DNA from 3 places in the Flavobacterium sp. WV_118_3 genome. Region 2 is predicted to be linked to each of the others. Evidence: riboswitches for the same ligand, from Rfam matches in the RefSeq annotation. Region 2 holds a riboswitch; each other region holds the start of a gene.

What was found. A riboswitch is a leader RNA that binds a small molecule or an ion and turns the genes downstream of it on or off. The one in region 2 is predicted to bind thiamine pyrophosphate.
Region 1: it holds a riboswitch for thiamine pyrophosphate, as region 2 does, so the genes downstream of both, thiS (sulfur carrier protein ThiS) here and thiD (bifunctional hydroxymethylpyrimidine kinase/phosphomethylpyrimidine kinase) in region 2, are expected to answer to the same signal.
Region 3: it holds a riboswitch for thiamine pyrophosphate, as region 2 does, so the genes downstream of both, ABFU83_RS16695 (TonB-dependent receptor) here and thiD (bifunctional hydroxymethylpyrimidine kinase/phosphomethylpyrimidine kinase) in region 2, are expected to answer to the same signal.

What each region holds. Positions count from the first base shown of each region.
Region 1 is NZ_CP156060.1:3,592,386-3,602,753, forward strand. Features, by position in the region: gene ABFU83_RS16745 (HesA/MoeB/ThiF family protein) at 1-480, opposite strand, end outside; gene thiH (2-iminoacetate synthase ThiH) at 487-1,602, opposite strand; gene ABFU83_RS16755 (thiazole synthase) at 1,610-2,380, opposite strand; gene ABFU83_RS16760 (thiamine phosphate synthase) at 2,367-2,999, opposite strand; gene ABFU83_RS16765 (thiamine phosphate synthase) at 3,006-3,608, opposite strand; gene thiC (phosphomethylpyrimidine synthase ThiC) at 3,611-5,431, opposite strand; gene thiS (sulfur carrier protein ThiS) at 5,455-5,661, opposite strand; TPP riboswitch at 5,711-5,809, opposite strand; gene ABFU83_RS16780 (DNA-3-methyladenine glycosylase I) at 5,877-6,437, opposite strand; gene ABFU83_RS16785 (queuosine precursor transporter) at 6,427-7,092, opposite strand; gene ABFU83_RS16790 (TraB/GumN family protein) at 7,184-10,368, opposite strand, start outside.
Region 2 is NZ_CP156060.1:1,422,003-1,432,370, forward strand. Features, by position in the region: gene ABFU83_RS06530 (HAMP domain-containing sensor histidine kinase) at 1-515, shown strand, start outside; gene ABFU83_RS06535 (TolC family protein) at 626-1,870, shown strand; gene ABFU83_RS06540 (efflux RND transporter periplasmic adaptor subunit) at 1,872-2,954, shown strand; gene ABFU83_RS06545 (CusA/CzcA family heavy metal efflux RND transporter) at 2,957-6,058, shown strand; gene thiD (bifunctional hydroxymethylpyrimidine kinase/phosphomethylpyrimidine kinase) at 6,096-6,959, opposite strand; TPP riboswitch at 7,047-7,139, opposite strand; gene ABFU83_RS06555 (hypothetical protein) at 7,208-7,768, opposite strand; gene ABFU83_RS06560 (hypothetical protein) at 7,830-8,132, opposite strand; gene ABFU83_RS06565 (DUF6232 family protein) at 8,303-8,686, shown strand; gene ABFU83_RS06570 (acyltransferase) at 8,752-9,765, opposite strand; gene ABFU83_RS06575 (hypothetical protein) at 9,957-10,368, opposite strand, start outside.
Region 3 is NZ_CP156060.1:3,579,245-3,589,612, reverse strand. Features, by position in the region: gene ABFU83_RS16725 (flavin reductase family protein) at 1-166, opposite strand, end outside; gene ABFU83_RS16720 (HAMP domain-containing sensor histidine kinase) at 324-1,475, shown strand; gene ABFU83_RS16715 (hypothetical protein) at 1,465-2,376, opposite strand; gene ABFU83_RS16710 (HIT family protein) at 2,379-2,768, opposite strand; gene greA (transcription elongation factor GreA) at 2,774-3,250, opposite strand; gene ABFU83_RS16700 (hypothetical protein) at 3,413-3,835, shown strand; gene ABFU83_RS16695 (TonB-dependent receptor) at 3,926-6,130, opposite strand; TPP riboswitch at 6,214-6,326, opposite strand; gene arfB (alternative ribosome rescue aminoacyl-tRNA hydrolase ArfB) at 6,423-6,827, opposite strand; gene ABFU83_RS16685 (DUF4301 family protein) at 6,829-8,868, opposite strand; gene pnuC (nicotinamide riboside transporter PnuC) at 8,877-9,500, opposite strand; gene ABFU83_RS16675 (geranylgeranylglyceryl/heptaprenylglyceryl phosphate synthase) at 9,504-10,226, opposite strand; gene ABFU83_RS16670 (4'-phosphopantetheinyl transferase superfamily protein) at 10,223-10,368, opposite strand, start outside.

The DNA.
Region 1 (10,368 bases), 1.7 Mb from region 2:
CGCCAGTTGTCCTTCAAATTTTAAAATACTACCGTAAACCAACGGTTTTTCCAAAGCAACGCAAGTGTCATTCACCAGGTATCGCGTCGCAAAATTATCACAACCATCAACTATCACATCAAAATCCTGTAAAATGGAAATAGCATTTGCAGCGGTTAGTTTTTTATTAAAAACGAGGCAGCTGATTTCCGGGTTTAGATGTCGGATTACTACGGCTGCAATTTCTGCTTTTGGTTGATTAATATCCGCTTCCGTATATAAAATCTGACGGTGAAGGTTATGCATTTCTACCGTGTCAAAATCGATAATTCCCAATGTACCCACTCCGGCTGTGGCAAGGTATTGTAGAATAGGACAACCCAAACCACCCGCACCGATAACCAGTACCTTGGCGTTTTTTAACCGTAACTGACCCGTTTCGCCAATTTCCGGTAGGAGCATCTGACGGTTGTATCGTAAAAAATCCTGTATTGTGATCATGTTTAATTAGTTGTAACTGTTATCCCAGTCTTTCCAAACGGGTTCGTATCCTTTTGCCGCAATGATTTGTGCGATAATGGTGGCCGGACGTTCGTCACTGGTTTCAAATTGTTCCAACGATTGCGGGTCGACGGCATAACCACCGGGATTGGTTTTCGATCCGGCACTCATACTGGTAACACCAATCGGGATAATATTATCGCGAAATTTTTCATTTTCCCGGGTAGAAATCGAAAGTTCCAGGTCTTCATTCCAAAGGCGATACGCACAAATAAGCTGCGTTAAGTCGCGGTCGTCCATGATAAAGTTGGGTTCGATAATACCTTCAGCCGGACGTAACCGCGGAAAGGAAACCGAAAATTTACTTTGCCAGTAGGTTCGTTGCAGATAATCGAGGTGAAGCGCGTTAAAAAAACTATCCGTTCGCCAGTCTTCCAAACCTAACAATACGCCAAGTCCGATTTTATGGATACCGGCCGTTCCGATCCGATCGGGTGTTTCCAGTCGGAAGTCAAAGTTTGATTTCTTTCCTTTGGGATGGTACTGTTTGTAAACGTCCCGATGGTAGGTTTCCTGATACACCAATACGGAGTAAACACCGGCGTCGTGCAATTGCCGGTATTCGGTCTCTGAAAGCGGTTGTACTTCTACGGATATATTCGAAAAATCCGGTTTGATCTGCGCAATGGCTTTTAAAAAGTAATCGATATTTACCGTATAGTTGGCTTCTCCGGTAACCAATAATACATGATCAAATCCCATTTCTTTTAAAACAACGGTTTCCTGAGTGATTTCAGTTGCAGTTAGCGTACGCCGTTTGAGTTTGTTGTCAAAACTAAAACCGCAATAGGTACAGATATTCTGGCATTCGTTACTGAGGTACATCGGCGCGTACATCTGTATCGTTTTTCCAAAGCGCTTTTTGGTCAGCGTATGACTAATCTGCGCCATTTGCTCCAAATAGGGTTGTGCCGCCGGAGAAATTAAAGCGATAAAATCGTCCAGATTTCGTTTGGAGTTGACTAAGGCTTGTTCGACACGACTGGCCTGGGTTTGGTAAATTTTTGCCTGTACTGCGTCCCAGTCATATGCTTCGAAAACAGATTGGAATGTTTTTTCCATAACCGGCTTATTCATATAAAAAAGATGTCAGCGGACTCGAGGCAGCGGCGTTACTTACGATAGGTGCCAAACGAGCCTCATACGCTTTACGTCCGGCGATTACGGCTTCTTTAAAGGCTTCGGCCATGCGCTCGGGATTTCCGGCCACAGCGATCGCCGTATTGACAAGTACAGCATCGGCTCCAAGCTCCATTGCTTTAGCGGCATCCGATGGTGCGCCTATTCCGGCATCAACAATAACGGGAACCTTGCTTTGTTCGATAATGATTTCCAGAAAGTCCTGGGTTTTTAACCCTTTGTTGCTTCCGATTGGTGCGCCCAATGGCATTACGGCAGCGGTTCCGGCATCTTCCAGTCGTTTGCACAAAACCGGATCGGCGTGGATATACGGGAGAATTACAAAACCAAGTTTGGCCAGTTCTTCGGTGGCTTTTAAGGTTTCGATCGGATCGGGTAACAGGTATTTCGGATCGGGATGGATTTCCAGTTTTAGCCAGTTGGTTTCCAAAGCTTCACGAGCCAATTGTGCCGCTAACACGGCTTCTTTAGCATTGCGGGCACCGGAGGTGTTGGGTAAAAGATGAATGTGTTGGTGTTGTAACGCTGTTAAAAGAGAGTCGGTTTCCTTTTGAAAATCGACACGTTTTAAGGCTACGGTTACCAATTCGCTTTCCGAAGCCAAAACGGCGGCTTCCATTTGGGCAGTCGATCCGAATTTTCCGGTGCCTGAAAATAAACGGGAACGAAAGGTTTTATCTGCGAGTTTAAAGGGTTCCATATAGTTTTTGATTGAGTTGGGTGAGTAGTTGTTTTGGATTCGGATGTTCGCTGATCATTCCCGAAACGGCAATACCGTGGATGCCGGTTTCCAGTAGGGAATCAATATCATCTAAGGTGATGCCACCGATGGCATATATCGGGATATTGTACTGTAGTTCGGCTAACGATTGTAGGATGTCGGAATACCCACTATGACCTAATAGCGGACTTAATTTTTGTTTGGTGGGCGTAAAGCGAAACGGCCCCAAACCGATATAATCGCATTTTTCGTGATAGCGCTGGAATACCTGTTGTAAGGTGTTTGCCGTACCGCCAATTATTTTGTTGGTTCCAAGCAGTTGTCGGGCTTTGGATACGGCCATATCGTCCAATCCAAGGTGAACGCCATCGGCTTCAATTTGTTTGGCAATTTCGGTATTGTCGTTGATAATTAAGGTAGCGTTGTATTGCAAACAGCTTTTTTTGACGGATTCGGCTAAAAGATACTGCTCTTTTTCGGTTCCGTTTTTAAAGCGCAATTGAATCCATTTACCGCCATTTTCCAAAACGGATTCGATATGGTGCAATTGTTCACTTAGCGTGTCACCTTGTGAAATATACTGGAGTTTAGGAAGCATAAAGCGTTAGTTTTTGTTGTTGTAATGATGTTGGCATTCTCGAAAACGTTGGATCGCATTGGTACTGTTCCAGATCGTTCCCAAAAGCGCGATGTCGTCAAAGCCATTTTCGAATGCTATTGTCATATTGCTAAGTGTAATTCCGCCCAAAGCAATTAGTTTGGTGTTGTGATTGGTTCTGTTTTTTACAGTTTCCAATAGGTTTTCGGACGATCGATAACCGGGTTTGGAAATACTTTCGAAAACCGGACTTAAAAAGGCGTATTGATATATATCTGGTAAGTTGTTGAAACTTTTGACGGAATGAATACCTGTGGAGTAACACCTGACAGGTTTCAAAAACCGGTCAGGTGTAGCTGGTGCGAATTGCATGCGATCCGATTCCCGGATATGAATCCGGTTTATTCCGAAAGCTTCCGCGAGCTTATGATGTTGATGTAGTACCAGTCTATCCCGAAACGCAACCGGAAGTTGATCAAGATAATGTTGCATCTCGATTAGCGAAAAATCTGGTTTTCGGATATGCAACACTGCTAATCCTTCCCGGAACATTTCGGAAATAATTTCGAATTCGTTGGTTACATTATCCGGACAGGTGATTACAATCATGACTATAGATAAATTTCTTTTCCACTTTCGATAAACTCTTCCGATTTTTCCTGCATGCCTTTTTCGGCTACTTCACGGATCTCTTGTGAAATCTTCATCGAACAAAATTTCGGTCCACACATCGAACAGAAATGCGCCACTTTGGCACCGTCGGCCGGTAGGGTTTCATCGTGGAATTCCCGAGCCGTATCCGGATCTAACGCCAGGTTAAACTGATCTTCCCAACGGAATTCAAATCGGGCTTTACTCAGTGCATTGTCGCGGTATTGTGCACCCGGATGTCCTTTGGCTAAATCGGCGGCATGCGCGGCAATTTTATAGGTGATCACACCATCTTTTACATCTTTTTTGTTCGGTAATCCGAGGTGTTCTTTTGGGGTCACATAACACAGCATGGCGGTTCCGTACCAACCAATCATCGCGGCACCAATCGCGGATGTAATATGATCATATCCCGGAGCAATATCGGTGGTTAATGGACCTAAGGTATAGAATGGCGCTTCGGCACAATGTTCCAGCTGCTTGTCCATATTTTCTTTGATCATGTGCATCGGCACGTGTCCGGGACCTTCTATAAAAACCTGAACGTCGTGTTTCCAGGCAATTTTGGTTAGTTCGCCCAGAGTTTCCAGTTCGGCAAATTGCGCGGCATCATTGGCATCGGCGATCGATCCGGGACGTAGTCCGTCGCCAAGGGAAAAAGCAACGTCGTAAGCTTTCATGATGTCGCAGATTTCCTCGAAATGGGTATAAAGGAAGTTTTCTTTATGATGAAACAAACACCATTTGGCCATGATGGAGCCACCTCGGGAGACAATTCCGGTTACGCGATTTGCGGTTAGGTGAATATAGCGTAGTAATACGCCGGCATGGATGGTGAAGTAGGAAACGCCTTGTTCGGCCTGTTCAATCAAGGTGTCTCGAAAGATTTCCCAGGTCAGGTCTTCGGCGATGCCTTTTACTTTTTCCAATGCCTGATATATCGGTACGGTGCCAATCGGAACCGGTGAATTCCGGATAATCCATTCGCGGGTTTCGTGGATGTTTTTTCCGGTGGATAAATCCATAATTGTATCGGCACCCCAACGACAGGCCCATACGGCTTTTTCGACTTCTTCTTCAATGCTCGAAGTCACAGCACTGTTCCCAATATTGGCGTTGATCTTAACCAAAAAGTTGCGGCCTACAATCATGGGTTCGCTTTCCGGATGGTTGATGTTGTTTGGTATAATCGCCCGACCTGCGGCAACTTCACTACGGACAAATTCCGGTGTGATGCTTTTTTTGGGTGTATTGGCTCCAAAACTCTCTCCGTTATGCTGCTGTTGCATCGCGGTGGTCTGGGTGTTGAGTTGTTCGATGCGCTGGTTTTCGCGGATCGCGATATATTCCATTTCCGGTGTGATGATGCCTTTTTTGGCGTAGTGCAGCTGGGTTACATTGTGTCCCGCTTTGGCGCGTTTGGGTTGATGCAGGTATTCGAAACGCAAATGATCCAGTTTCGGATTGTTCAAACGTTCTTTTCCATAGTCGGAACTTACGGAATCCAGAATTTCTACATCGTTACGATCGAGAATCCATTGTTCGCGCAGCCGTTCGAGTCCTTTGCGAACGTCGATTGTTACGTTGGGATCGGTATACGGACCGCTGGTATCGTAAATCGTTACCGGCGGATTGTGTTCGCTGCCACCATTACTCAGTTTGGTATCGTGTAAGGCAATTTCGCGCATGGCGACTTTAATCGGATGAATCTCACCCGGGATATAGACTTTCGTTGAATTCGGAAACGGTGTTCTTGAAATTTCGTGTTGGTTTTCGTTCATTTTATGTGGTGTTTAGCAAGTTATCATCCTCCCTGGGTTGCAGAAATGATCAAGATGTGATCGTTTTCGGTGATGTAATGGTTGGGCCATTCGGTTTTAGGAATAACCGTGTTGTTAATGGCAAGAGCAATACCGTTTTGCTTATCGGGAAGTTCGCGATATAGCAAGTCCTGGACGGTCAGGCCGTCGTCGGGTATTGTTACGGGTTGATTGTTGATTGTGATTTCCATTCCTTAAAGTTGTGATATAGGTATGCACTTTAGGAATGGCTACATAGAATGAAGTCATTGCACTTTTCCCTACGCCAGTATGAACTGGATCAGGTTCAAAGGGTAAAATCTCAGCCTATATGGTATATAGACACCCCTAAAGTGAAGCAAATGTACTGTTTAATTTGAAATGTAAATCCGAAAAGTACGGATTTAACATTCGGACGGGATATGGATCAGTTCCGTTTCCAGCAGCTTTCGATATGATCATCTACCATGCCGGTGGCTTGCATATGCGCATAAACAACCGTCGATCCGACAAACTTAAAACCTCGTTTTTTAAGGTCTTTACTGATCTGATCGGATAGGGGTGTAGTGGCCGGAATATCGCGCAAGGTTGTGCGGGTATTTACTATCGGACCATCGCCAGTAAATCCCCAGATATATTTGGAAAAACTGCCAAATTCCTGTTGTACCTGCATAAAAGCCTGAGCGTTGGAAACGGCCGCACGCACTTTAAGTTTGTTGCGGATGATACCGGGATTTTCCAATAACTCCTGTATTTTGTCTTCGGTATACTGTGCAACGATTGTATAATCGAATTGATCAAAAGCTTCGCGGAAGTTTTCCCGTTTTCGCAAAATGGTAATCCAGCTTAAACCGGCCTGAAAAGTTTCTAATATTAGAAATTCGAATAGTTTCTGGTCCTCATAAACGGGTACGCCCCATTCTTCGTCGTGATATTTTTCGTATAGTGCGTCGTTTTTGCACCATCCGCAGCGTTCTTTAGTCTCCATCGGATATTGGGTCTTCTGATAAATATTTTTCGATTATATAATGTCCTAAATAAATCATCGGCGTTAAGCAAATCGCAATGATCAATTTGAACGTATAGCCGGTTGTGGCCATGTTAATGTATTCGGCAGTGGTGATTTTACCGGTCATCCAAAAGGCGATACCGGAAACGATAAAGCTGTCGAACAACTGCGAAATTACGGTCGATCCGGTACTTCGGAGCCAGATCATCTTTTTACCGGTTTTGTTGCGTAAAAACCAGAATATAGATACGTCAATGAGCTGCGAAATAAGGAACGCAATGATACTGGCGATCATAATCCAGATGCCTTGTCCGAATACGGCTTTAAATTGTTCGTCGCTTACGGTACTGATGCCTTTGGCGGCCGGAATTTGTATGGCTATAAAGAGAATCAGTAGGCAATAGGCGATGAGTCCGGCAGTGATAAACGATAATTTTTTAACACCATCACGGCCGAAATGCTCGTTGATCAAGTCGGTAGTGATAAATACCACAGGCCACGGAATGATTCCGATACTCATAATAAAAGGGCCTATCTGGATCAGTTTTCCACCGGTCAATTCGGCTACAACGGCATTGGCTATAAAGATCCCGGCTAAGATGATATAGACGAGATCCCTTTTGGTTTTAAACATTTTAGGGTAGTGTTTTTTGTATTTCCAAAGTTAATGAATTTGTGAATTGCGAAAACATAAAAAAAGCAACCGGATCACGGTTGCTTTTTGTTTAGTATTCTTGGTAAAAGGAGGTGGTATTGTCTTCGACTTTCCGGAAACTAGCCCTGAAATGATTTTCGTTGAGCGATTGTTCAATAATGGTTTTATACTGTGAAGGTAATTTTTCGGTGTCGATGATCTCGGTCTTTTCAAAAATCCGGTAGGCTTGTACATTAATACGTTCCCCGTTATGGATAAACGCGATCGGAAGCAGCTGCCTGCTGGTGTTTTCATCGTCTTTTTTAGCCTTGATCAACTGATAAAAATAATAGCTTATTTTCTTACCGTTGTTTTCAATTACTCTTTTTTCAAGTAGTGAAAGGGAATCATTTTCGGTAAGGCTTTCAAGATTTAGCAGGGCCGATGTTGCAATTTCTTCATCGGTAAAGCGATCTGAAAAAGAGAAATCCTTTTTGTTGGCCAGCAATTGCAGGGTTACAAAGTTGGTTTTTGGGTTTTGCAATAAATCATCTGTTTGTTTGCTGTTCAGCCTATTGTTGATGGCATCCAGACGAGCCAGTTCAATATCCACTTCGGTCAGGTTTAATGCCTTGATTTTTTGTAATAACTGCAACGTGTTTTTGTTGTTTTGCGAATGATACATACTGTTGATATGTAAAATCAGGTTTTCGGACGGTGCTTCTGTTTCGTAATCGGCTTCGTCTTCCACTTCCTCGTTTTTTTCGATCCAGCTTAGCAGTCGTTTGTATTCCAGTTTGGCATTGGCTGCAATGTTATTGTGGTAATTTTTCATTTTACCCGGTTGTATAAGACCTTCGTCGAGCATATTGTTATACAGTGACAGGACCGGAGTGCTGTATTCTTTTATAGTGTAATAACGGAATAGTTCCGGAAACAGGATTTTGCTACCGTTCAGGTCCAGGTTAAAATAGTAAAACAAGGTGCTGATGTCATCCTCGTTATCCGAAAGCGGAAGGTCGTAATCCAGTAATTCCAGTATTTTTTTATAACCCGCTTTTGATTTTCGCTGTGCCAATATGTTAAGTATGGCTAGTTGTACTGTTGTTTTGGCATCGGGTTTTTTATAAAAGGTTTCCAAAAGGTTTATACTGCTGTTGTTTTCCAGCGCACCGATTTTGTTTAGGAGTTCGATTAGTGCTGAAGTTTCGCTGTCACGGAATTCAAAATGGTTTAAAAAGTCTTTTAGAGTTTGAAAATCCCTATCGGTAATTTTTAACTGGTCAACCGAATTTAAAGCCGAATAACGGATGGTATCGTTTGTGCTTAGCGCATCGGTACTAAAACGCTCGAGTTTGTTGTCGAATATGGAGCTTTCCGCTTTGTATGGCAACGGATTGAACGACTGGAATGTCTTTTCGATAAATGAATCATCATTGTGATAGTCCTTTTGCACCAATGCACGTAACAGGTAATAACCATGTTCCATAAAGACTGCTTTATATTTAATGGCCTGTGTAGAATTGTCTTTTGATGATAAGGCTTCAAATACGCGGATGTTCTTTTCTTTGTCGTATTGCTCGGTTTCTTTTAGCAGCGTATAAGTGTCGCCTTTGTCTTTCATAATCTCGTTCCACAGTGATGGTTGTAGCCCTTTTCTGCTATAAAGCAGTGGGTTGAGCAGGGAATTTTTGGAGTGGATGTGCAAGTCAAAATCATAATCAACATTTAGTGCATCGTCGGTATTATAACGGTTTAAAAAGAAATCCCGGAATCTGGTTCGGATACTATCCATGCCTATTTCACTTTCGTATTTGTGAAACTGGTAGTATAACAGGTCGACAATTTTACCGGAATCCGATTTTAAACTGTAATTCTGTGATTTTGAAAGGAAGGTGTTTTTTTCGTTGCTTTTTTCGGTATCGGGTTTGTAGAATAAGGTTCCGTTGTGCTTTTTGGGTATGGTCACCTGAAATGAATAAAGACTGTCGGTATAGACCTTGTTGGTTGTATTATAGCGGAAAGGTTCCTTTTGAAACGAATCGAAGAAACGGCGGTTGTCCTTTTCGGTTGCGTTTACGCTGCCTAACAGGTAGTATTTCTGTCCGGATATATAGGTCTTAAGCCGGATGTCGCGATCGCCTATTTTTGACCGGGATTCAAAGCTTTGTCTGGGCTGGTCGTAATGCGTCGACAGCGAATCGATATGCTGCTGTAAATAGAATTCGTAATGGATTTGTTTTTGTTCGTATTCCGAATTTTCAAGGCGATAATCGTGCAACGTTTTTTCGGTTACAAAATAGTAGGCTTTTGTGGCGGGATCGTATGCCTGGATTTGAATATCGTTTATCTTTTCGGGTGAATTGCCATAAATGCTGTTAAAAACGGGAAGCATTACCGAAAAACCACCTTTAGCGGGGCTGCTTTTTTCCCAGTTTTGATGTACGGTTTTTATTTTGATGTTTGGAAATACTTCGTTTTCGTATTGACGTACATATTTACCCGGGCCTGTCATTGAAACAGTGATTATTTCCAGTGGGGTAATATAGAAACGGTGGCGTTGGTTTTGACCGGTTTTGGTGATGTTCTTAATGTCGTAGCCACTGATGCTGTCTTTTTGAAAATATTTCTTCTCGAGTATTTTTCCAGGTATGTTTTCAAAAAAGAGACTGTCGATAGTTTTTGGGTTAAAAACAGCCGGGTCTTTTTTCAGGAAAAGGTTCAGGGCTTGCCGTTTAATGCTAATCACGCCACCATTGGTGAAATCGGGAGCGCCCAGGTTGTTGTCATTTTCCAGTATATTGGGTGTTAACGGCAATTGTACCATACTGTCGCTGGTTCCGGACATTTTGTATTTCGGAGCCATAAAGAAATTTTCTATCGCTTCTTTTTTGTTTTTACCCACATCGGTAAAGGAGCCGAAAACAGGGGTTACCTGATAGCCTTTTTCGCGCAACATACTGATGATTCCTTTTTTGCCGCCCAAATGTGCCGCTCCTACGGCCGAAAAAAGACTTCCTTTGTGAGCCAAAGAGTCGATACTTTTGGTCATAATCGTATTCCGATTAGAGATCAGTGCTTCATAGGCTTTTTGTGGGAAGATCATCCGGTAAAGAGAGTCCAGCATTTCGACGTCTTTTTCGCGGTAGTATTCGGATATGGCGTCGGCTAAACTGCGGTTTTTTAGTAGTTTGTATAAGGCCAGACGGTGTTCTTCCTTCGGGACAAAATTGTCGGTTTTAATCTGTGACAATGAAAGAAATGAGGTTTTGGTAT
Region 2 (10,368 bases):
CCGATTTGATCAACTCTTTATTACTACTGGCACAAATCAATGCGTCCAATTTTGGCGTCAATTTCCAACAAGTGCGCATTGACGAAATCATTTTTCAGGTGTATGAAAAAACGATTAAAAACTTCCCGGACTTTCAAATGAACTTTGAAATCGAAAACACCGAATCTGATCTGGAAATCAAAGGGATAACCTCATTATTAGAGATCGTTTTCGCCAATCTTTTTAAAAATGCTTATCTTTATTCGTACGACCGTAAAGTAAATGTGATCATTGAAGACAATCCAACGGGGCATATTCAGATCCGATTGATCAATAAAGGAGAAAAACTTTCCCCCGAAGAAGAAAAGAAAATTTTCAACTCGTTTGTTCGCGGAACCAAAAATCAAAAAATTCAGGGTTCCGGTTTGGGGCTTCGCATCGCCAAACGTATTCTGGATCTGCATAAGGCAAAATTGGCTTATACATACGAGGACGCATCCGAACAACACGAATTCACACTTACTTTCCCGGTTTAAAACACCTTTTCCCGATTCATCTATACCTTTTTAAGCTTTTTTTAAGGTCGGCTTTAAGGCTGTTTTAAGGTTACTGCCCGCATCTTTGTAACAAATTAAACTCTTTATAGATGAAAGTAGCTCCTTTTATACTATCACTGCTGTTTTTCCAGTTGGTCTTTTCACAAAAAAGTATTACGCTAAAAGACTGTGAAGATGCCATGCAGAAAAACAATTTCCAGTTACTGGCCGAACAATACAATATCACTGCGGCACAGGCGGCTGTTATTCAGGCCCGAATCTGGGATCATCCTAATATGTCATTGGCTTTTAACGCTCTGAATCCAGAAGACAAACGGTATTTCGACGTGGGCAAAAACGGACAAAAAGCCGTTGCTGTAGATCAGTTGATTCATATTGGCGGTAAAAAACGCAATGAAATCAAACTCGCAAAATCCAATGTGGCACTGGCCGAATTGCAATTTGAAGAATTAATGCAGGATCTGAAACACGAACTGCGGCAAAGCTTTTATGCCGTTTTTTTCGATCAGAAGAAAATTGCCAGTATCGAATCGCAAACAGCACAAATCCAAAGCCTTCTGGAATCCTACGAAATACAGGCCGATAAAGGTAATGTTCCTTTAAAAGATGTGGTACGCCTGCAATCCTTATTGCTAAATCTTAAAAACGATCGCATTGCCATCCAAAAAGACATTACCGAAAACAAACAAAAATTAAATATTCTGACCGGTATTGATGAAGAGCTAATGCCATCGGCCGATGAAAGTGAACTAATGCTAACTTTCAATAGTCCGAAATATGCCGAAAGTGAATTATTTAACATCGCCAAGGAAAAAAACCCGGAATACCTCAGTGTTCTAAAACAGGTTGAAAACCAGGAATTGGCTGTAAAGCTTCAAAAATCATTATCGGTACCGGATATTACAGCTGGTCTGGCCTACGATCAGGTGGGTGGTGCTTTTAAAAATGAGGTGAACTTTACCCTGGGTATTCCACTACCACTTTGGAACCGAAACAAAGGTAATATCAAAATAGCGGAAGCCGAATTAGGTCAGTCTAAAGTAAATAAAGATCAAAAAACGCTTGAATTAAAGACGCAAGTAAACAGTTCGCTTTCGATCTGGAAGGAACAGCAAAAAGAATATACGTCGCTGTCGAAATCCATAAACGAGAATCTCGATCTGGTATATAAAGGCGTATTAATGAACTTTCAGCGTCGTAATATTTCGCTATTGGAGTTTACCGATTTTATGGAAAGCTATAACCAAAGCACACTGCAGTTAAACGAAATGCGCAAACAACTGATCCTGTCCGGAGAACAAATCAATCATATCACCAATTCAACTATCTTCTAATATGAAATATCCAATAATAACCTGTCTGTCGCTACTGACCTTAATTTCATGTCAGGACAAAGAAAAAAAAGCGGAAATAAAAGAAACTTTTGTGCTGAGCAATAAAATGCTGCAAACGACCAAAACCGCTCCGGTGACTTTAGAACCGCTTCGCAACGAACTGAATTATTACGGAAAAATCACAACCGACAACAACAAAACCATTGAGGTATTCCCGGTTGTTGGCGGTAGCGTAGCTAAAGTATATGTGGAATTGGGCGATTATGTTAAAAAAGGACAGTTGCTGGCAACCATCCGAAGTACGGAAGTAGCCGATTTTGAAAAAGAACTGGACGATGCCAAAAACGATGTGATCGTGGCTAAAAACAATCTTAAAGTGGCTCAGGAATTATTCGAAGGAAAATTAAATGCCGAACGCGATGTACTGGAAGCCAAAAGCAACTACGATAAGGCTAAATCGCAATTACAACGCATTCAGGAAACCTATAAAATTTACAATATCAAATCGGGTGCTATTTATGAAGTGCGTTCGCCGTTGAGTGGTTTTATCATCCAGAAAGACATCAACGAAAATATGTTACTACGTAATGACCGAAGCGACAATATATTCGACATCGCCGAGATCAATGATGTTTGGGCGATTGCCAATGTAACCGAAACGGATATCAACCAGATCAAACTGGGCGAAAATGCAGCCGTAACCACATTAAGTTACCCGGATAAGGTTTTTAACGGTAAAGTGGATAAGATTTTTAATATTATCGATCCGGATACCAAAGCCATGAAAGTTTTGATCAAGTTAAACAACCCGGAATATGTTTTAAAACCGGAAATGCGCGCTTCCATTAAAATCTCCTATATGGAAAGCGAGAAAAAAATGCTGGCAGTTCCGGCTTCGGCAGTAATTTTCGACAAAAGCAAAAATTTTGTGATCGTCTATAAAGACCGAAATAATATCGAAGCCCGACAAGTGGAAGTTTTCCGTCAGGTTGGCGATACGGCTTATATTTCAAGCGGTATCAACGAAGGAGAAAATGTAATGACCCAAAACCAGTTGTTAGTGTACGGCGCCCTAAATGAATAGATATGAATAAATTTATCCGAAATATTATTGCTTTTTCCCTCAAGAATAAAGCATTTACGTTTTTCTGGGTCGGTATTCTCGCCATTTCCGGGTTTGTCGCCTTTAAAAACATGCCCATCGAAGCCTTTCCCGATGTAACCAATACGCAAATCATTATTGTTACCGAATGGAACGGTCGAAGTGCCGAAGAAATCGAGCGTTTTGTAACGACTCCTATCGAGATCGCGATGAATTCCGTTCAGAAAAAGACGAGTGTTCGAAGTATTACGATGTTTGGTCTTTCGGTGATCAAAATTATTTTCGAAGATGATGTCGACGACTTTTTTGCCCGTCAACAGGTCAATAATCAGCTGCGAACTGTTTCCCTACCCGATGGTGTCGATCCGGATGTGCAGCCGCCTTATGGCCCAACCGGGGAAGTATTCCGTTATGTCTTAAAAAGTAAGGATCGGGATACCCGCGACCTACTCACCTATCAAAACTGGGTAATCGATCGCCAGTTACGTGCCGTTCCGGGTGTAGCCGATATCGTAGCCTTTGGTGGACAGGAAAAAACCTATGAAATTAGTGTCGATCCGGGACGTTTGTCCAAATATAATATTACGCCGTTGGAAGTATTCGACGCGGTAAATAAAAGTAACCTGAACGTTGGTGGTGATGTGATCGAAAAGAACGGTCAGGCCTACGTAGTTCGTGGTGTGGGATTGCTGAGTTCGATCGAAGACATTCAGAATATCATCGTAGCCGATGCCGGTGGTAATCCTGTTTTGGTAAAAAACCTGGCCGATGTGGCCGAAAGCTCCTATCCGCGTGTGGGTCAGGTTGGGTTGGATAAAAACAGTGATGTTGTTGAAGGTATCGTTGTAATGCGAAAAGGGGAAAACCCGAAAGAAGTATTGACCAGCATCAAAGAGAAAATCAACGAAATTAACGAAACGGTATTGCCAAAGGATATTAAAATGGTAACGTTTTACGATCGTGACGATCTGATGAACTTTACGACCGCTACGGTAATGCACAACCTGTTTGAAGGAATCATTTTCGTAACCGTGATCGTATTCCTCTTTATGGCCGACTGGCGAACGACCTTAACCGTAGCCATCATTATCCCGCTATCGCTCCTTTTTGCCTTCCTGTGTTTGAAGTTAAAAGGAATGAGTGCCAACCTACTGTCACTCGGTGCGGTCGATTTCGGGATCATCATTGACGGTGCCGTCGTAATGGTCGAAGGTATCTTTGTGACACTCGATCACCTCGCCCATAAAAAAGGAATGAAAGCCTATAATAAACTGGCTATCGGTAGTGTGATTAAAAAAACCGGTACAGAAATGGGGAAAGCGATTTTCTTCTCCAAACTGATCATTATCACCGCCTTGATTCCGATTTTCTCCTTCCAGAAAGTAGAAGGAAAAATGTTTGCGCCATTGGCCTATACACTTGGATTCGCGTTATTAGGGGCGCTTATTTTTACCCTGACGCTGGTTCCGGTGTTGTCGCATATTTTATTAAACAAAAACGTAAAAGAAAAGAACAATCCGTTTGTAAATTTCTGGAACCGAATTGTTGAAAAATCGTTTAATTTCACGTTCCAACACAAACAAAAAACCCTTTTTGTCTCCATTGCCTTTATGGTATTAACCTTTATTTCGGCGAAATTCTTAGGGACCGAATTCCTGCCACAGTTAAACGAAGGCGCCTTGTGGGTAACGGCCGAAATGCCTATTAGTACTTCCCTACCGGAAAGTAATAAAATATCGGCCGAAATACGTAGCATACTGGGAAGTTTCCCGGAAGTAGAACAGGTACTTTCGCAAACCGGGCGTAGTAATGACGGAACGGATCCGAATGGTTTCGGTTTCGCGCAATTCCAGGTGGATTTATATCCTAAAAAAGAATGGAAACGTAATATCAGTCAGGAAGAACTGATTGATCAAATGGACACCAAATTAAAACAGATTCAAGGGATTACCTATAATTATTCGCAACCGGTTATCGATAACGTAGCCGAAGCCGTTGCCGGATTTAAAGCGTCTAATGCCGTAAAAATTTATGGTGAAGATCTGAATAAACTGGACGAACTGGCAGCAAAAGTAATGACACAAATCAAAGGAATCGACGGAATTAAAGACGTCGGAATCCTTCGAAACGTAGGGCAACCGGAAGTGAGCGTAATCCTGGATCGTGGTAAAATGGCCGCTTATGGCGTTACCCTTGCCGATGCGCAAGCTGTATTGGAAATGGCTTTTGGTGGAAAAACCGCTACTCAGAAATACGAAGGTGAAAAGAAATTTGACGTTCGGGTTCGTTATACCAAAGAATATCGAAAAGACGAAAAAGATTTGGGAGAACTTAAGGTTCCTACAATCGACGGGGTTAAAATTCCGCTTAAAGAAATTGCCGTTGTGAAAAAGATTACCGGCCCGGCGTTTATTTACCGTGATAATACCAAACGTTTTATCGCGGTGAAATTCTCGGTCCGCGATCGTGACTTGGGTAGTACCATTGCCGATGCACAGGCGGTTGTGAATAAAAACGTGGAACTTCCAAACGGTTACCATTTCGGTTGGACCGGTGAATTTGAAAATCAGGTTCGTGCCACACAACGTTTGAGCCAGGTAGTACCTATTAGTTTGATCGGAATCTTTGTGTTGCTGTTTATTATGTTCGGAAATATAAAAGATTCCCTACTCGTATTAGCGAACGTTCCGTTTGCCGTGATTGGGGGTATTATTGCCTTACACCTTACCGGAATTAATTTTGGTATTTCGGCCGGAGTTGGCTTTATCGCATTGTTCGGAATCTGTATCCAGAACGGTGTAATCCTGATATCGGAATTCCATAAGAACCTTAAGGAAAAAATGGATCTCAACACGTCGATTATGGAAGCGGTAAAAATCAGAACCCGTCCGGTAGTGATGACCGCCTTAATGGCTTCTATCGGATTATTACCGGCAGCAACATCAACCGGAATTGGTTCGGAATCGCAAAAACCGCTGGCCATTGTGATCATCGGTGGATTGATGACCGCTACCGCACTGACGTTATTGGTATTCCCGATTATATTTTGGGTATTTAACCGTAAAAAACATCAGCCAATAGACTGATTGTAAATAGCTTTTTATTTTTTATTTGTTATTTTGGTTATTTGGGAGAAGCCTCGTTATTGTAACGAGGTTTTTCTTTTTTAACCCTTTGCTGCGGCTCAAAAAAATGATTTAACGGACCATTACCCTTTCCTATTGCAACATCGGCGCCTTCTGCTATTGCCCGATGTACATACTGTTGCGCCAGACTAACGGCGTCGGATAAGGTGTTCCCAAGTGCCAGATAACTCGCAATAGCCGCCGACAAGGTACAACCCGAACCGTGCATATTGTTGGTTGCTATTTTTTCGGACGTATAGGTTGCTATCACACCTTGTTTATCGAATAAAAGTGAAGTCAGTGTTGTAGTTGGCAAATGCCCGCCTTTTAGTAATACATGCGGACAACCTTTTTGCATGATCATCGCTCCTGCTTTCTGCATTTCGGTTACGCTGGTGATCGGATTTCCGGTTAAAACAGCCGCTTCATCGAGATTCGGCGTGATCAGCGTAGCCAATGGAAACAGCTTGTCTACAATTGCAACTATGGTTTCAGATTCAATCAAACGATGACCGCTGGTAGCGACCATTACCGGGTCGAATACCACCGGAATGTCCGGATATTGTTGTAACATCGATACAATAACCGCTACCAGTTCCTGCGTATGCACCATTCCAATCTTGATCGCATCCGGTCGGATGTCTTCCAATATCGTTTGCAACTGTAAGGCTACGATCTCCGACGGAATGCTATGAATCGCTTTTACGCCACCCGTATTTTGTACCGGTAATGCTGTTAACACCGATGTAGGATAACATCCTAATGCATTGATAGTATTGGTATCGCCCTGGATTCCGGCGCCACCGCTTCCGTCGAATCCGGCTATGGTTAGAACTACCGGATAGGTATATTTTTTTTTCATGATTTACTATTGCGTCACACCCCGAATAGAATCCAGGCTGCTTAGATTGGTACTAAAATGGCAATAGTTGTCCCGGTAAAGACAAATAAAAGAAGATCAACTTTTCCCTACGCCGGTGTTAACCGGATCAGGTTCAAAGGGACTCTCTCAATTCTTTTCAGAATACCCCTAAAGCCGTGGTAAATGTAGTGTAAATATTTTATACCTGACAGGTTTTAGAAAGCTGACAGGTATTGCAATCCAAAATTTTAAAAACTATAACTTATAAAAAGATGGTATCCCGTTTCTTTTTTTCGGGGAACCGAATAACTGAAATCGAGTTTGATACTTTTTAATTTATCTTTTATAGTAATCGTTTTAGTAATATGATTTATAAAGTATTCATTTCCATCTTCATTTGTATCGGTTTTAATATAACGCGCCAATTTTTCGTATTGCTTCGAAAGTCTATTATATTCATACTGTAAATCCTCTAGCGTTTGAAATTTTAAGTCTTGGACAACCCTATATATTCCCTGCTTGATATTCCCATCTCTTTGAATAATCTGAATTTCTCCAGCTACGATTTTGGATTTTACGGCTTTGTTTTCCGTAAACTCCGTAAGAAATATTGTTTCTTTATCCTGAAAATCAGGAATGTCTCTTACAAATTTTTCAAACTTCAAGTTGGAACTTTTCATCATTTTATCGGGTACTAATTCTAACTTCAAATCCAGAAACAATTTGTTTAATTCTTTATTTAAATTGTCTTGTGCGTGTAAAATCGGATTACATAGTACTACTAAAATGACTGCTATTATTTTTTTCATATGTTGTTAAGCCTTGTTAGTAGGAAGGCAATTAATTAGTCTATTGCGTTTTGCTTTGCCTTTATTTTTTATCGGTGCGGGAAACGCTCTTAATCTGATTCGTTCCATTTTCAACTCCAACCTTTACAGGTAGCTGATTGCGGTAACTATTCGAAAGTTCGTTTAAAAGTTGCGTAAAATTTTCTTCTTTTTCAGACAAATAAAAAACCTGCGCGCTAATTCCAAGGGCAACCCTGATAGCGGCGTGTTCGGAATCTTTATCAATATCCATCACTACAATCGGATCATACCAAACAATTCCCGGACTGGTTTTGGAACAGGATAAATTGAGTAGTATTAAAAGTATAAAAATAGAAGTTCTCATGGCGATAAATTTAATAGATCTCACTCAAAAATAATGCCCTTTTATATTTTTTTTCTCAACATAAGGAAAAAATAAATAACATGATTTTTATAAATAGTTTGGTTTATGAGTTTCCATAATGAAACTAAAACAAATTTCTCTTCTTTTACCATAATAAAATTAGAAACACTATGAAAGAAAAAGTAAAAGAGCGTTTTTTTTATCGGGATCTTACTGTATCCGTAACGCAATCAAGATATATTACTGGTGACAAAACTTATGCGCTAAGTAATATTTCATCGGTTACAATTAATAGAATAAAAGAAAGCCGCTTTAACCCTCGAGTCGTAATAATAACAGGTTTGATTGCTCTTTTTATACCAAATGATTTTCAAATAATGATAGGAGGAATTTTACTTATCGTGGGAATCATGTGGCATATCAATATTAGAGATTCATTTACTGTTCGTATCAGCACTAATTCCGGCGAAACAGATAGCATTATTTCGAGCGACGAAGACTATATCAAAAAAATCGTTTCTGCTTTAAACGAGGCAATTATTTACAGAGGATAATTGTTGATGGCTAAGCCTTTCAAAAAAGATAAAGCCACGTCATCTGTCTCTTTGTATGACAATCATTATACAAAGTTTTTATATTGCAAAGCTGGTTTTTCGATATATTGCCATGACAAAAAAGCGGCTATATAAGTAATTGGCAAGCTTATTAAGGTGAGTAGTATTGGCGAAAAACTATAATAATACATCAGTGTTTGTTGTACTAAAAACCCATAAATATAGACACCATAGGATATATCGCCAATTCGATGCGGTATATAATTTAGTTTTTTCGAATACGAAATACACACCAACAGCATTAGTAATGGTAGTACGATATACGATGTCGTTTTATAAAAATTAAAAAATAAAGAGCCAATAAGTATTATTAAAAGTCCGAGTTTTATATAGGGTTTATTGATTTTTTTTAAGTTGACATAACTTAGAATAGAACCGCCCATAAAAAATGCGCCTAAACGATAAAACTGATCCGAATTCAAATATATTTTTGTAGATAGTTCAGTAAATAACAGCGGGTTGTAATGGTTGGCAAAAACACAAAAAGACCAAATGGCTATTAGTAGTATCAATGCAATTCTCATTTTTCGAAATGGAAATAAAAGCAGCATAATAATATACATCGTAAACTCGTAGCTTAACGACCATAGACTACCGTTTATCGCTCTGGGATACGGATTGCTTTCAAAAATTCCTTTTACGTGATATTGTGCCCGATATAGCGTAATGTTTCTTCGAAAATAGGTAAAGTAATCTTTTTGAACAAAAAGATCTTCCCCTTCATATACCACAATTAATAGTAACATGGTGATTATTAACATTACAAACAGTGCTGGAAAAAGTCGTAAATACCGCTTCCACATATAGCTGATCATCGTTTTACTATTTCGTAAGCTAATCATAATCAGGTAGCCGCTTAAAATAAAAAATCCTTCTACCGAAAAAGCGCCCATATTTAGCTGCTTATCGGTCATTTGTTCAAAAATTTCCGTATATCCGGCTAATGGATATGAATGTGAAAAAATAACCAGTGAAGCGAGTATCAGTCTTATAAAATCAAAATTATTTTCTCTTTCCAATTGATCGAATTTAAAATTACTTAGATGTTATTATAAATCACACCCAATCAAATAATCACAAAACAACACAATATTAAAAAATTAAATTCTCAAAAAAATAACAACAATCTTAAATAATAATGATTAATTCTCAAATTGAGATTATTAATTGCGAAATACAACCATTTTATCACAGACGAAATACTTTAAAGCTAATTAAGCTGTTCTATAGCGCCTTCTTTTAAAAAAGCATTGGCTTCAAAAAATATTTTATCGATTTCTCTGTTAAATGATTTGTACTCCAGATCCTGTGAATACTCCGGGTTATTAAGGGCTATAAAACGAACCACACCACCATCGACATCTTTATAAAAATCGAAAACCTTGAATTTCTCAAACGTATATTGAAATAACAGCTGATTATCAACTTGTTTTGGAGAGCTATTGCCATATTTCGTTTTTATATCTGCTGTAGTCAAGCCTTTATAATAAAATCCAAGTATATTGGAAAAAGTCGGTTGAAACGTATACATAAACAGCATTTGCTCTGTTGGCTTTTGCGTCATCCGATACCGTAGCAGTCGCTTCATTTCCGGGTTTTTAAAAAAGATATATTCCGGTTCA
Region 3 (10,368 bases), 1.7 Mb from region 2:
TCGGCGGATTAGAACTAAACACATTAAAAAAGCTGAACGGTGATAAATTCGGATTTCCGTTTTCATCCATTGTACTGGCAAAAGCAATTGGCCTCGGACCAACAGCGCCTTGCAAATACGCTTGTAATTTCATCGGATTTAACTCCTTTGGATCGACACTAAGCATGGTTGTAAAAGTTTTGACAAATATACTTTTTTAGCCGGAATGAAACCACAAAACCGATCAGATAATCGGGAAAATTTGATCCCGCCGGAGCATTTCCCGATCTTCTTTTTGCTCCCTTATATCTTTTCCTTACTTTTAAACACAAATACTGTATCGCATGAATCTTTCCGAAAGACGTAACCTTATCCGTTGGATCATTATCTTAGGCTCCTTTAATTTTCTGGTTTTCATATTATGGAATACGTATACTTTTTTCCAGAAATTTAAGGACGAGGAACGTTTAAAGATGGAACTTTGGGCCACGGCTACCAAAACGCTGAACAATGCCGATGAAAACACCGAAGTGGAACTTCCGTTTCAGATTTTGAGCAACAATACCACCATCCCGATTATCCAGACGACGGACAAAGACAGCATTATCAATATGATCAATGTTGACAAGGAAATCAGTGCCGATTCAGATCGTTCTAAAGCCTATCTAAACAAATTACGTTCGGAGAACCAACCGATTATTATGGATTTAGGCGGTAAAAACCAATACCTCTACTATGGAAACTCTTCACTACTGACCAAATTAAAGTTCTATCCAATTGCCTTGGTACTTATCGGACTGTTTTTTAGTGGTATGATTTTCAGTTTTTACCGCGCCAGCAAAATGGCAACCCAAAACAAACTATGGGCGGGTATGGCAAAAGAAACCGCACATCAGATCGGTACACCGCTATCATCGCTTATCGGATGGGTCGAAATTATGAAAGCGGATGATGTAGATGAGACGACCGTTTCGGAAATTGAAAAAGACATTAACCGACTACAAACCATTACCGATCGTTTTTCTAAAATCGGATCCGAACCGGTACTCGAAGACCATGATCTGATACAGGAAACAGAACAATCCTATGACTATCTAAAATCGAGAACTTCCAAACAGGTTGAATTTACGTTTCAGGCACCGAACTATCCGATTCATATATTGATGAACCCGGCTTTACATAGTTGGACCATCGAAAATCTGGTTAAAAATGCCATCGATGCGATGAAAGGCAAAGGCAAACTTCATATCGCGATCGAAGACACCGAACGCTTTGTAAAGATAAAAGTGAGTGATACCGGAAGTGGTATTCCGAAGAAATTATTCAATAGTATATTTGACCCCGGATTTACGACCAAAAAACGCGGTTGGGGACTTGGATTATCACTAACCAAACGTATCGTAGAAGAATATCACAGTGGAAAAATTAAAGTGGCGCATTCGGAAATTGGAAAAGGCACCACGATGCAGATTACGTTTAAAAAGGCTATTGCTTAATCAGCCCCTTTTTTAACAGGTTCTTTCTAACAAACGTTGCTTTTTCACCATCCCAGGTATAGGTCTCTTTCCAGACCTGTTCTTCCATTACGGATTCGTTTTCATTGGATGATTCCTGTTCTTCGGCTTCTTCAATAATTTTAAAGATATGACCTGGTTTACCGCCCGGTTCAGCTGGAAAAATAAACGTTTCGCCATGGTAGTAAACACCGGCATCGGCAACCGACATCTTTTCGGGCAATACCAGTAGTTTTTTTCCGGTCCATCCGAAATAAAAATAGTAGGTAGGAATTCCACAGGCTTCACCGCTAAAACGGATCCGGTAGATATTTTGTATATTCTGAAGTCCGTAATTGCCCATCAGGGTTTGCTCGTGAAAATGACTTTCACTAATATTTTTTCGGATTTCCTTACTATCTAACAGGGCATTGTTTTGATCCAGGACTTTAACCGCCAGAATATATTCCGAACGGATATAACCCTCCTCTTCTTTTTTGGCAATAACACGCTCTAAAGCCGTTAGAAAAGTACGATTTTCGATGGTTTTAAAATCAAGCGCCAGAAAACCCAGCCATAGATAGCCTTTTTTGGTTTCGTTACCGGATCTGTATTGGATTTCCACCCAATCCATATCGATTCCTTTTATTTTCTGCGTCTTCTGAGTTAGTCTTTTTACCACAACTCTTTTCCCCAGTTGTAAGGAATCGACCAACTTTCCGGAAGTTGATGGCATATCGCGGACATAACAGTTTGCAACGCCTACAATTCCTTCTTTTTCAATAGTTGTATCCTCTTCCGAATAGCCTGCATTTTTACCATAAAGCCACAGGCCACTGTCGGCACCCTGCGCAAACACCGCTCCGGAAACCAGAAGCAGCAAAAGCAACGCTATTTTTTTCATGCTTAAAGATTGCCGGCGATAGCTTGTGCCAGCTCTTCAAATTGTTGTTGGGTTAAACTGGTTTTACGCTGGAAACGCATATCGTCCATGTCCTGAAGTGGAATAAGGTGTACGTGAACATGCGGTACTTCAAGGCCAACAACAGCCATACCGATTCGTTTACAAGCCACGGTTTTTTCCAAAGCTTTGGCTACTTTTCTGGAAAAGCGCATCAGCTCCAGATAGTGTTCTTCTTCCATATCGAAAATCTTGTTGATTTCCGTTTTCGGAATACAAAGCGTGTGTCCTTTTGCATTTGGGTTAATATCCAGAAATGCCAGAAAGTTATCGTCTTCCGCTACTTTATGGCAGGGAATTTCGCCGTTGATGATTTTGGTAAAAATGGAGCTCATAGGAATTAGTCTCTTGAGATTTCTAAGATTTCGAATTTTAAGGTTCCGTTTGGCACCTGGATTTCTGCGATTTCACCCACCGATTTTCCAAGTAATCCTTTACCGATTGGAGAGGTAACCGAAATTTTCCCGGTTTTCAGATCCGCTTCGCTTTCGGCTACAAGCGTATATTTCAATTCCATACCATTGGTCTGGTTCTTGATTTTCACGGTTGACAATACCAATACTTTCGAAACATCCAATTGTGATTCGTCGATCAAACGGGCGTTTGCCACTACCTCTTCCATTTTGGCGATTTTCAGTTCCAAAAGTCCCTGTGCTTCTTTTGCAGCATCGTATTCGGCATTTTCGGACAAGTCACCTTTATCTCTTGCTTCAGCAATAGCCTGTGAGGCACGCGGACGCTCCACACTCTTTAGCTGATCCAGCTCATCTCTTAATTTTTTCAATCCTTCGGCAGTATAATAAGATACTTTAGTCATATTTTTGTCGTTTATATAAATAGAAAAAATCCCATCAAAAACGGGATTTATGTCTACAAAGATATATTTTTTTATTTATTTCGTTTTTAATTATGCTCTTTATAGCACAAGTCAAAGTTAATTAAATTAAATTTGTTTTTCAATTGTTTTACCAGATTTTATATGAAAAAATACCTCTTTTTATTGTTTTTAATGGCTTTTATCGGAAGCTGTAGCAAAGACAGTGTTGTAAACAATAATAACCCCTACCTACCCAACTATCCGGTTTCTTTAACGATCAACCTAAACCTTCCGGCTTATAGTTCCTTAAAGTTTATGAACGGTTATGCTTATGTATCGGGGCCGGGAGCCGGAGTACGCGGTATTATTCTTTTTAAAGGCGCCAACGGAATTGCAGCTTTCGACCGTGCCTGTCCGAATCAGGGATTGAGTGATTGTTCGACTATGGATGTAGATGGCATTGATGCGGTTTGTCCCTGCGACAATAAAAGATATAGTTTATACACCGGAATTGGCGGTGGCCAATATCCGATGAAACAATATCGTACAGAACAGGTCGGTGATATCGTTAGGGTTTACAATTAATAAAAAAGGGGCTGTCTAGAGTGCGCCCAAAAAGTTAGACAAATTTATAATTCCACCTGACAGGTTTTAAAAACCTGTCAGGTGGAAAAATTAAAACTTCAGTGTTAAACCACCCATAAAATTGATTCGCGCTTGCGGATAATAACCAACGCCTTCGATTGTCGTAACCTGATTTGGATTGGACCAGTCGTCATCGTAGGTATAGAAAAACCCGTTCGACTGGTATTTGGTATTGAATATATTATTCACCAATCCGGTAATCACAATCGATTTAAAAATCTTTTTCGGTTTGATTTCATAAATGATATTAAAATCAGAAACCGCATAGGATTTTAAGATTGATTTTTCCGAATCGACATTCCCCATATACTGATTTCCGACAAACTTAGACAACAAGGTTAGCTGTAGGTTTTTTAACGGCAACCAGGTAATCGCATTCCCGGCTATAAAATCGGGTGAAAAAGCAATGTTTGTTTTTCCGAAATTGTGCAATTCTCCATCTTTATTTGCTACAAAATCGACAATCTTGTTTTGGCTGATGGTTGCATTCTGACGCAACACCCATTTCTCCGAAATAAAAATACTGGCATCCAATTCCAATCCGACGCGGTAACTGTTGTCTACATTAACCCGTTTCGATTCACCAACATCATTCAACGCACCCGTCAACACCAACTGATCTTTATATTTCATATAGTAGGCGTTTACATTTAGCTTCGCCACTCGCGATGCATAGCGCCATCCCAATTCATAATCGTCCATTTTTTCTGGTTTCGGAACGTTTCCTTCATAATCATTACGATTGGGTTCCCGACTGGCTTTGGCATACGAAAAATAAAAGCTGTTTTTAGGATTCAACACATAATTCAATCCTCCTTTTGGATTAAAAAAGCGGAACGTATCGTCCACCAATCCGGTTTTAACAGCATTCGCTTTGTAATTCACATTTCGATATTGTAAATCACCATACAAGCTTAACGCCGATGTAATATCATAGGTTGCTTTGGCAAATACATTGACATCCGTTTTGATTCCTTTATCATCGTAAAAAAGCTGACCGTAATCGTAGGCCGCTTTTTCCTTTACCCATAACAATTTCCCAAAGTGACCGCCTTCAAATTTATTGGCACCACCACCGATAACCATATCCAGCTTGTCATTTTTGTAATTGGATGAAAATGTAAAACCGTAGAAATCATTGTCCAGCCATTTTTGGTTGATCAGATCCGATCTTGAGATGGTGTTTCCGTTATCGACAAACGGTGTTAATCCGAATTCGGAAAACTTCCCACTGCGTTTATAACTTTCGTAATACCCTTTTCCTTTGGTATAATGCGCCGCCAGATTTGTCGACCAGTTATCGTTCCATTTTTCATTCCAATGCAACTGGTAATGATCCTGATTGAAATTATCCGTTTGATTATCGTAGAACTTCACTTGTCCGTTATCGTCAAAATACAAACCGGACACATTAAACCTCGGATTGTTATCCAACATATTTTCGTCCAAACCTAAATCTTTCAGTTCCGATCCATCCAAACCATTCCACGACTGGTATGTTTTTTCCGATCCACCAAAAACCAATGCTTTGATCAAGGTTGTTTTCCCCACGTAGGTTCCCTGAAGGAAATACGACTTCAGGTCGGAAGACGCCCGGTCGATATAACCATCGGAATTGATTTTCGACAAACGACCTGCCAATTCAAATTTGTTATCCAACAATCCCGAACTGAATTTCACGGTATGTTTTCGGGTATTAAAACTCCCAAAGGAATTCGAAATTTCACCATATCCTTTTTCAGAATAACTATCGGTTAGCATATTTAAGCTGGCACCAAAAGCACCGGCACCATTGGTTGATGTTCCGGCACCGCGTTGCAACTGCAAACTCTCGACCGATGAGGCAAAATCGGGCATGTTCACCCAAAAAGTCCCCTGCGATTCCGAATCGTTATACGGAATTCCGTTAATGGTTACATTCACACGGGTCGCATCGCTACCGCGGACCCGGATTCCGGTATAGCCAACGCCATTTCCGGCATCGGTAGTGGTTACCACCGACGGCAAATAGTTCATCAGAACAGGTATATCCTGACCAAGATTTCGTTCGGATAATTGTTTTTTTCCGACATTACTAAACGTAACCGGAGTTTTATCGGCAGCCCGAACGGCCGATACCAATACTTCGTCCAGTTGTTTGGTTTTTGTAGAATCCGAAACGGTTTTTTCCTGTGCGAAAAGCATAACCGGCTGAAGACATAATAACGCCACAACGGATTGTAATACTGTTTTCATTCGTAAGATTTTACGAATAAAAGGGGTAATTATTCTTTGATTAATAAAAAATGATGTTTCCACGACACACGAATACCTTACGGCATCGATTGTGTCTTATTCCCTAAACAGCATTACCTGTTCCAGGTTCATTGGGTATGATCTCAGCTCGATTGTCCGGTTTTGAATCCGGATATAAGCACCCCTTTGAGACAGGACAAAATTATAAAAAGAAACCGCACAAAATCAAATCCGAATAGAAAAAACTCAAAAAAGAACGTTTTTTCCCTATTGCGATTACACAATTCCTAATTTATTCCATTCCGGGTTTCCGGCGCGATTCTTTTTTTTGCGCTTGAAATCGTTTGTTTTGAATTCGTTTTTTAACCGCCGCATGCGGAATACGGGTTGCTTTTCGTTCTTTTTCGAGCTGCAAGGCTTGCTGTATTAGCGAAAGAAAACGCGTTGTTACGATTTCTTTATTTTTAAGTTGACTCCGGCTTTCACCACAACCAAGCAGTAAAACCCCTTCTTTTGTCAATCGATTTTCAAGCTTACGCATCAGCAACGCTTTTTCATCATCGGTAAACGCTGCAGAACCAGCTACATCAAAAACCAATTGAATTTTAGTCGCCACTTTATTCACATGCTGACCACCCGCACCACTACTTCTTACCGCTTTATAGCGCAATTCCGCAAATAGTATTTCTTTTTGCATATTATCGTGGCTGATGTGCCGGTTTTAATAAGTCGTTTACAGTTTTCACCGGATTAAACGTCAGAAGCGGTACTTCGACAAAAACCGTAATCCAGTTGGCCATGGCACCGTTCCATAAGCCCGGTAATTCATAGGCTTTAATATCTTTACATCCTTTGGTTTTATTAACAATAAACCCGGTATTGTGATCGACATAATTTTCCAGATTGAACTTTTCTCCTTTATAATCTTTTAAGCCACAAACCAAATCGACCGGATTAAAATGCGTCGATTCACTCAAAATCAATGCCTGTTTTTTATTTTGCAGGTCTATTTGTGACGATTCTACAATTTGTAACGAATACATTCCTTCTTCACCAGTAACCCAAAACGGTCCGCCACCCGGTTCTCCTTCATTTTTCACCATACCGCACACGCGTATCGGTCGGTTTAAAAGCTGAAACAATTGACTCTTTTGGTTTTCGAAGGTATATTTTGAAAAATTACGCGGCAATACAATATTCAATTCTCCTGTTGTAAAAGCAATGATTTCCTGAATAACCGCAGGATCGGAAGTAGTTTCCAACACCTTCAAACTCTCGAAAATTTGCTTTTGAAGCCGAATCAGTAATCCGCCCAATAATTTTTTATAACGAACAATTCCGTCAAAATGATTAAAACAAACGTTATCGATATTTTTAACAAAAATAATATCACTCGTCAGCCGATTCAAATTCTGAATCAACGCCCCATGCCCGCCCGGTCGGAAGAAAAGCGAACCATCCTCCAGTCGGAAGGGCACATTATCGGCACCAACCGCCAAGGTATCCGTGGCTTTATCCTGAAAAGAATAGTCTACAACGACTGTATTTTCACTATTTGAAACCACTTCCGAGAAACCTTCCAAATGCTCTTCCGAAACCGTAAAATGAATATGATGCTTTCCATCCACATTGGTATATACCTGCGCTTCTTTGAGGTGTTTAAAAATTGGCGTTGTAATCGCTTCTTTTTCCTGATGGAATGGCAATACCCCTTTTGGCTTATTCAGAAAATCGAATTTTGCCGGTGACAGCATTGTTTCGATAAAGCGGTAATATTTTTCATCCTGGGAGAAATTATCAAAATCTTTATATTCCGATTTTGTTTCCTGGAGCACATCGGCATAGAACGGAAATTTTTCTATTCCAACCAGAAACACCGACAATTCCGATGCTTTTTTTCTATTTACATAGGCATTGATTGTTTCATAGTGTAATTTAAATTCATTCAGAAAATCGACAAGAAATTTAAACATTCTGCTGGCAGCGCCCGACGCCGGAACCAACTTTTCTATCGAAAACATTTTTTGATGTGCTTCAAAATAATCTACCAGTTCCTGCTCCTGTTCTTTATCAAAGAGTCGTATTCCGTCGCGTACTGTTGCAATTTTATGGAGGTTGATTTTCGCAATCCCTTCGTTGAAGAACTTCAATTGCCTTTCGACAGCATCGATATTGGTTCCCCGATGCCACATTTGCAAAAAATCGGCTGATGTAAAACCCAAACTTTTAGTTTTAAGCAACATTTCGACTGCTTTTACCGCAGTTTCAAAACGTTGCTGTTTATTCCCCGAAAGAACGATATAGGGTTTATTATTTTCGAGTACGGCATTTTCAAAAATCCGAAAGGTTTCCTCCCGCTTTTCCGGCCGATCTCTTAGATCATCTTTTTCCCAGGGCACATCGACATCGGTCAGGAAAAATAAATCGTAATTATGTTCGCGTGCAGCATTGTCCAGTAATTCATCACAAAATCCATAATAGATTTCCGAAAAAACTTTGGTCACCATCAGATTGGTGTCACAAAACAATAACTTACTGGCGATCTGAACAGCTTCATTTTCAAGTTTCATCTGACCAACGGCAATCGGAAGCATATCATTTTCATCGCAAATTGCCTGTTGTTCTTCCCACTTTTGCTGTAGATAATTTCGCGCATATTCGGGTATCCAGATGGTTTTAAAATGTTCAGCCAACTGTTTCGATAATGTTGTTTTCCCTGTACTTTCAGGACCGTACATGGTTACCTTTATAACTTTTGAGTGTCGTTGTTTAAGATCTTTCTCCATTCTAAATAGGCCGAAATTGCCAATAGTGTAAATATTAAATACTGTAACGACAACATCCCCAACCCTCTATATGCATATAGCGGTACCGCGATAATGTCGCCGATTATCCAAAGCGTCCAGTTTTCGATTTTTTTATTGGCCATATACCACATCCCGGTAAAAAACAGCCCCGACGTCAATATATCAACATAATTTTCGTGTTTGATTGGGTAATCAAACACCTTATAAATTGCGAAAATTATAATAATTGTCATTAAAAACAAGAATACTCCGATAATTTTTTCTTTTAATGTTGTCCGGGATATCGATAAGGAATCAACATTTGTTCTTTTTCGGGCCCAATTATACCAACCATAAACGCTCATAATCGAGAAGTACAGGTTAATCATCATGTCTCCGAGATAACCCGCCTGAAAAAGCAAGTAAACCGTGATTGTCGTCGCAATAAGTCCGGTTGGATATACCCATATATTTTCTTTTTTAGCATACCAAACACTGGCAATACCAAACACAAAGGCTATAAACTCCAGTACAATCTGCAACGTTGATGCATTCTTATAGGCATTTAAAAAGAAATCCACCATGATCTACAAATCTGAAAAAAAGTCGTTATCCTTTTCGAAAGCCGTTCCGATCACGACCATGGTCGCTCCGGCCTGATAGACCTGTTCCATATGTGCTTTCGTCCGAATTCCACCACCAACAATAAGCGGAATCGTTATATTTTCGGCAACCTTACGTACTGTTTCCAACGGAACAGGCATTTGTGCCCCGCTACCCGCTTCCAGGTATATCATTTTATGACCAATCATTTCTCCGGCAAGCGCTGTTGCCACTGCGATTTCCGGTTTATCATTTGGCACCGGCATGGTTCCGCTAATATAGGAAACCGTTGTCTGCTTTCCGCTTTCAACAAGTATATAGCCGGTTGAGATTACTTCCAGTTGGGATTGCTTTAATAACGGAGCCGCCTGAACATGTTGCCCGATAAGATATTCCGGGTTTCTTCCGGAAATAAGTGACAAAAACAGAATTCCGTCGGCACGATCGGTAATATGAGCCGCATTGCCTGGAAAAAGTAAAATTGGTAACGTCAGCTTTGCTTTTAGTGCCGTAATAATTGTATCCTGTTGGTCGACAAACAGCAGACTACCACCAATTAAAATATGGGTTGCACCCGATTGACCGATTTTATCGATCAGAACATCCAGTTGCTCACCATCAACTTTATCCGGATCAAGCAAAATGGCCAGCAGTCGTTTTCCCTGTTGTTGTGCTGTTATAATTTGTTTGTAAATTTCCCCCATCATCTACATGCATTTTGTTCGAGGGCATATACCAATGTAAAGTCTTCAATTTCTTCAAAATAAAATTCGAAATCTTTTCGAAAATTATCCTTTGTAACCGTTGCCGTTCCTTTTTTATCATCCATCACAAATGGATGTACGATCA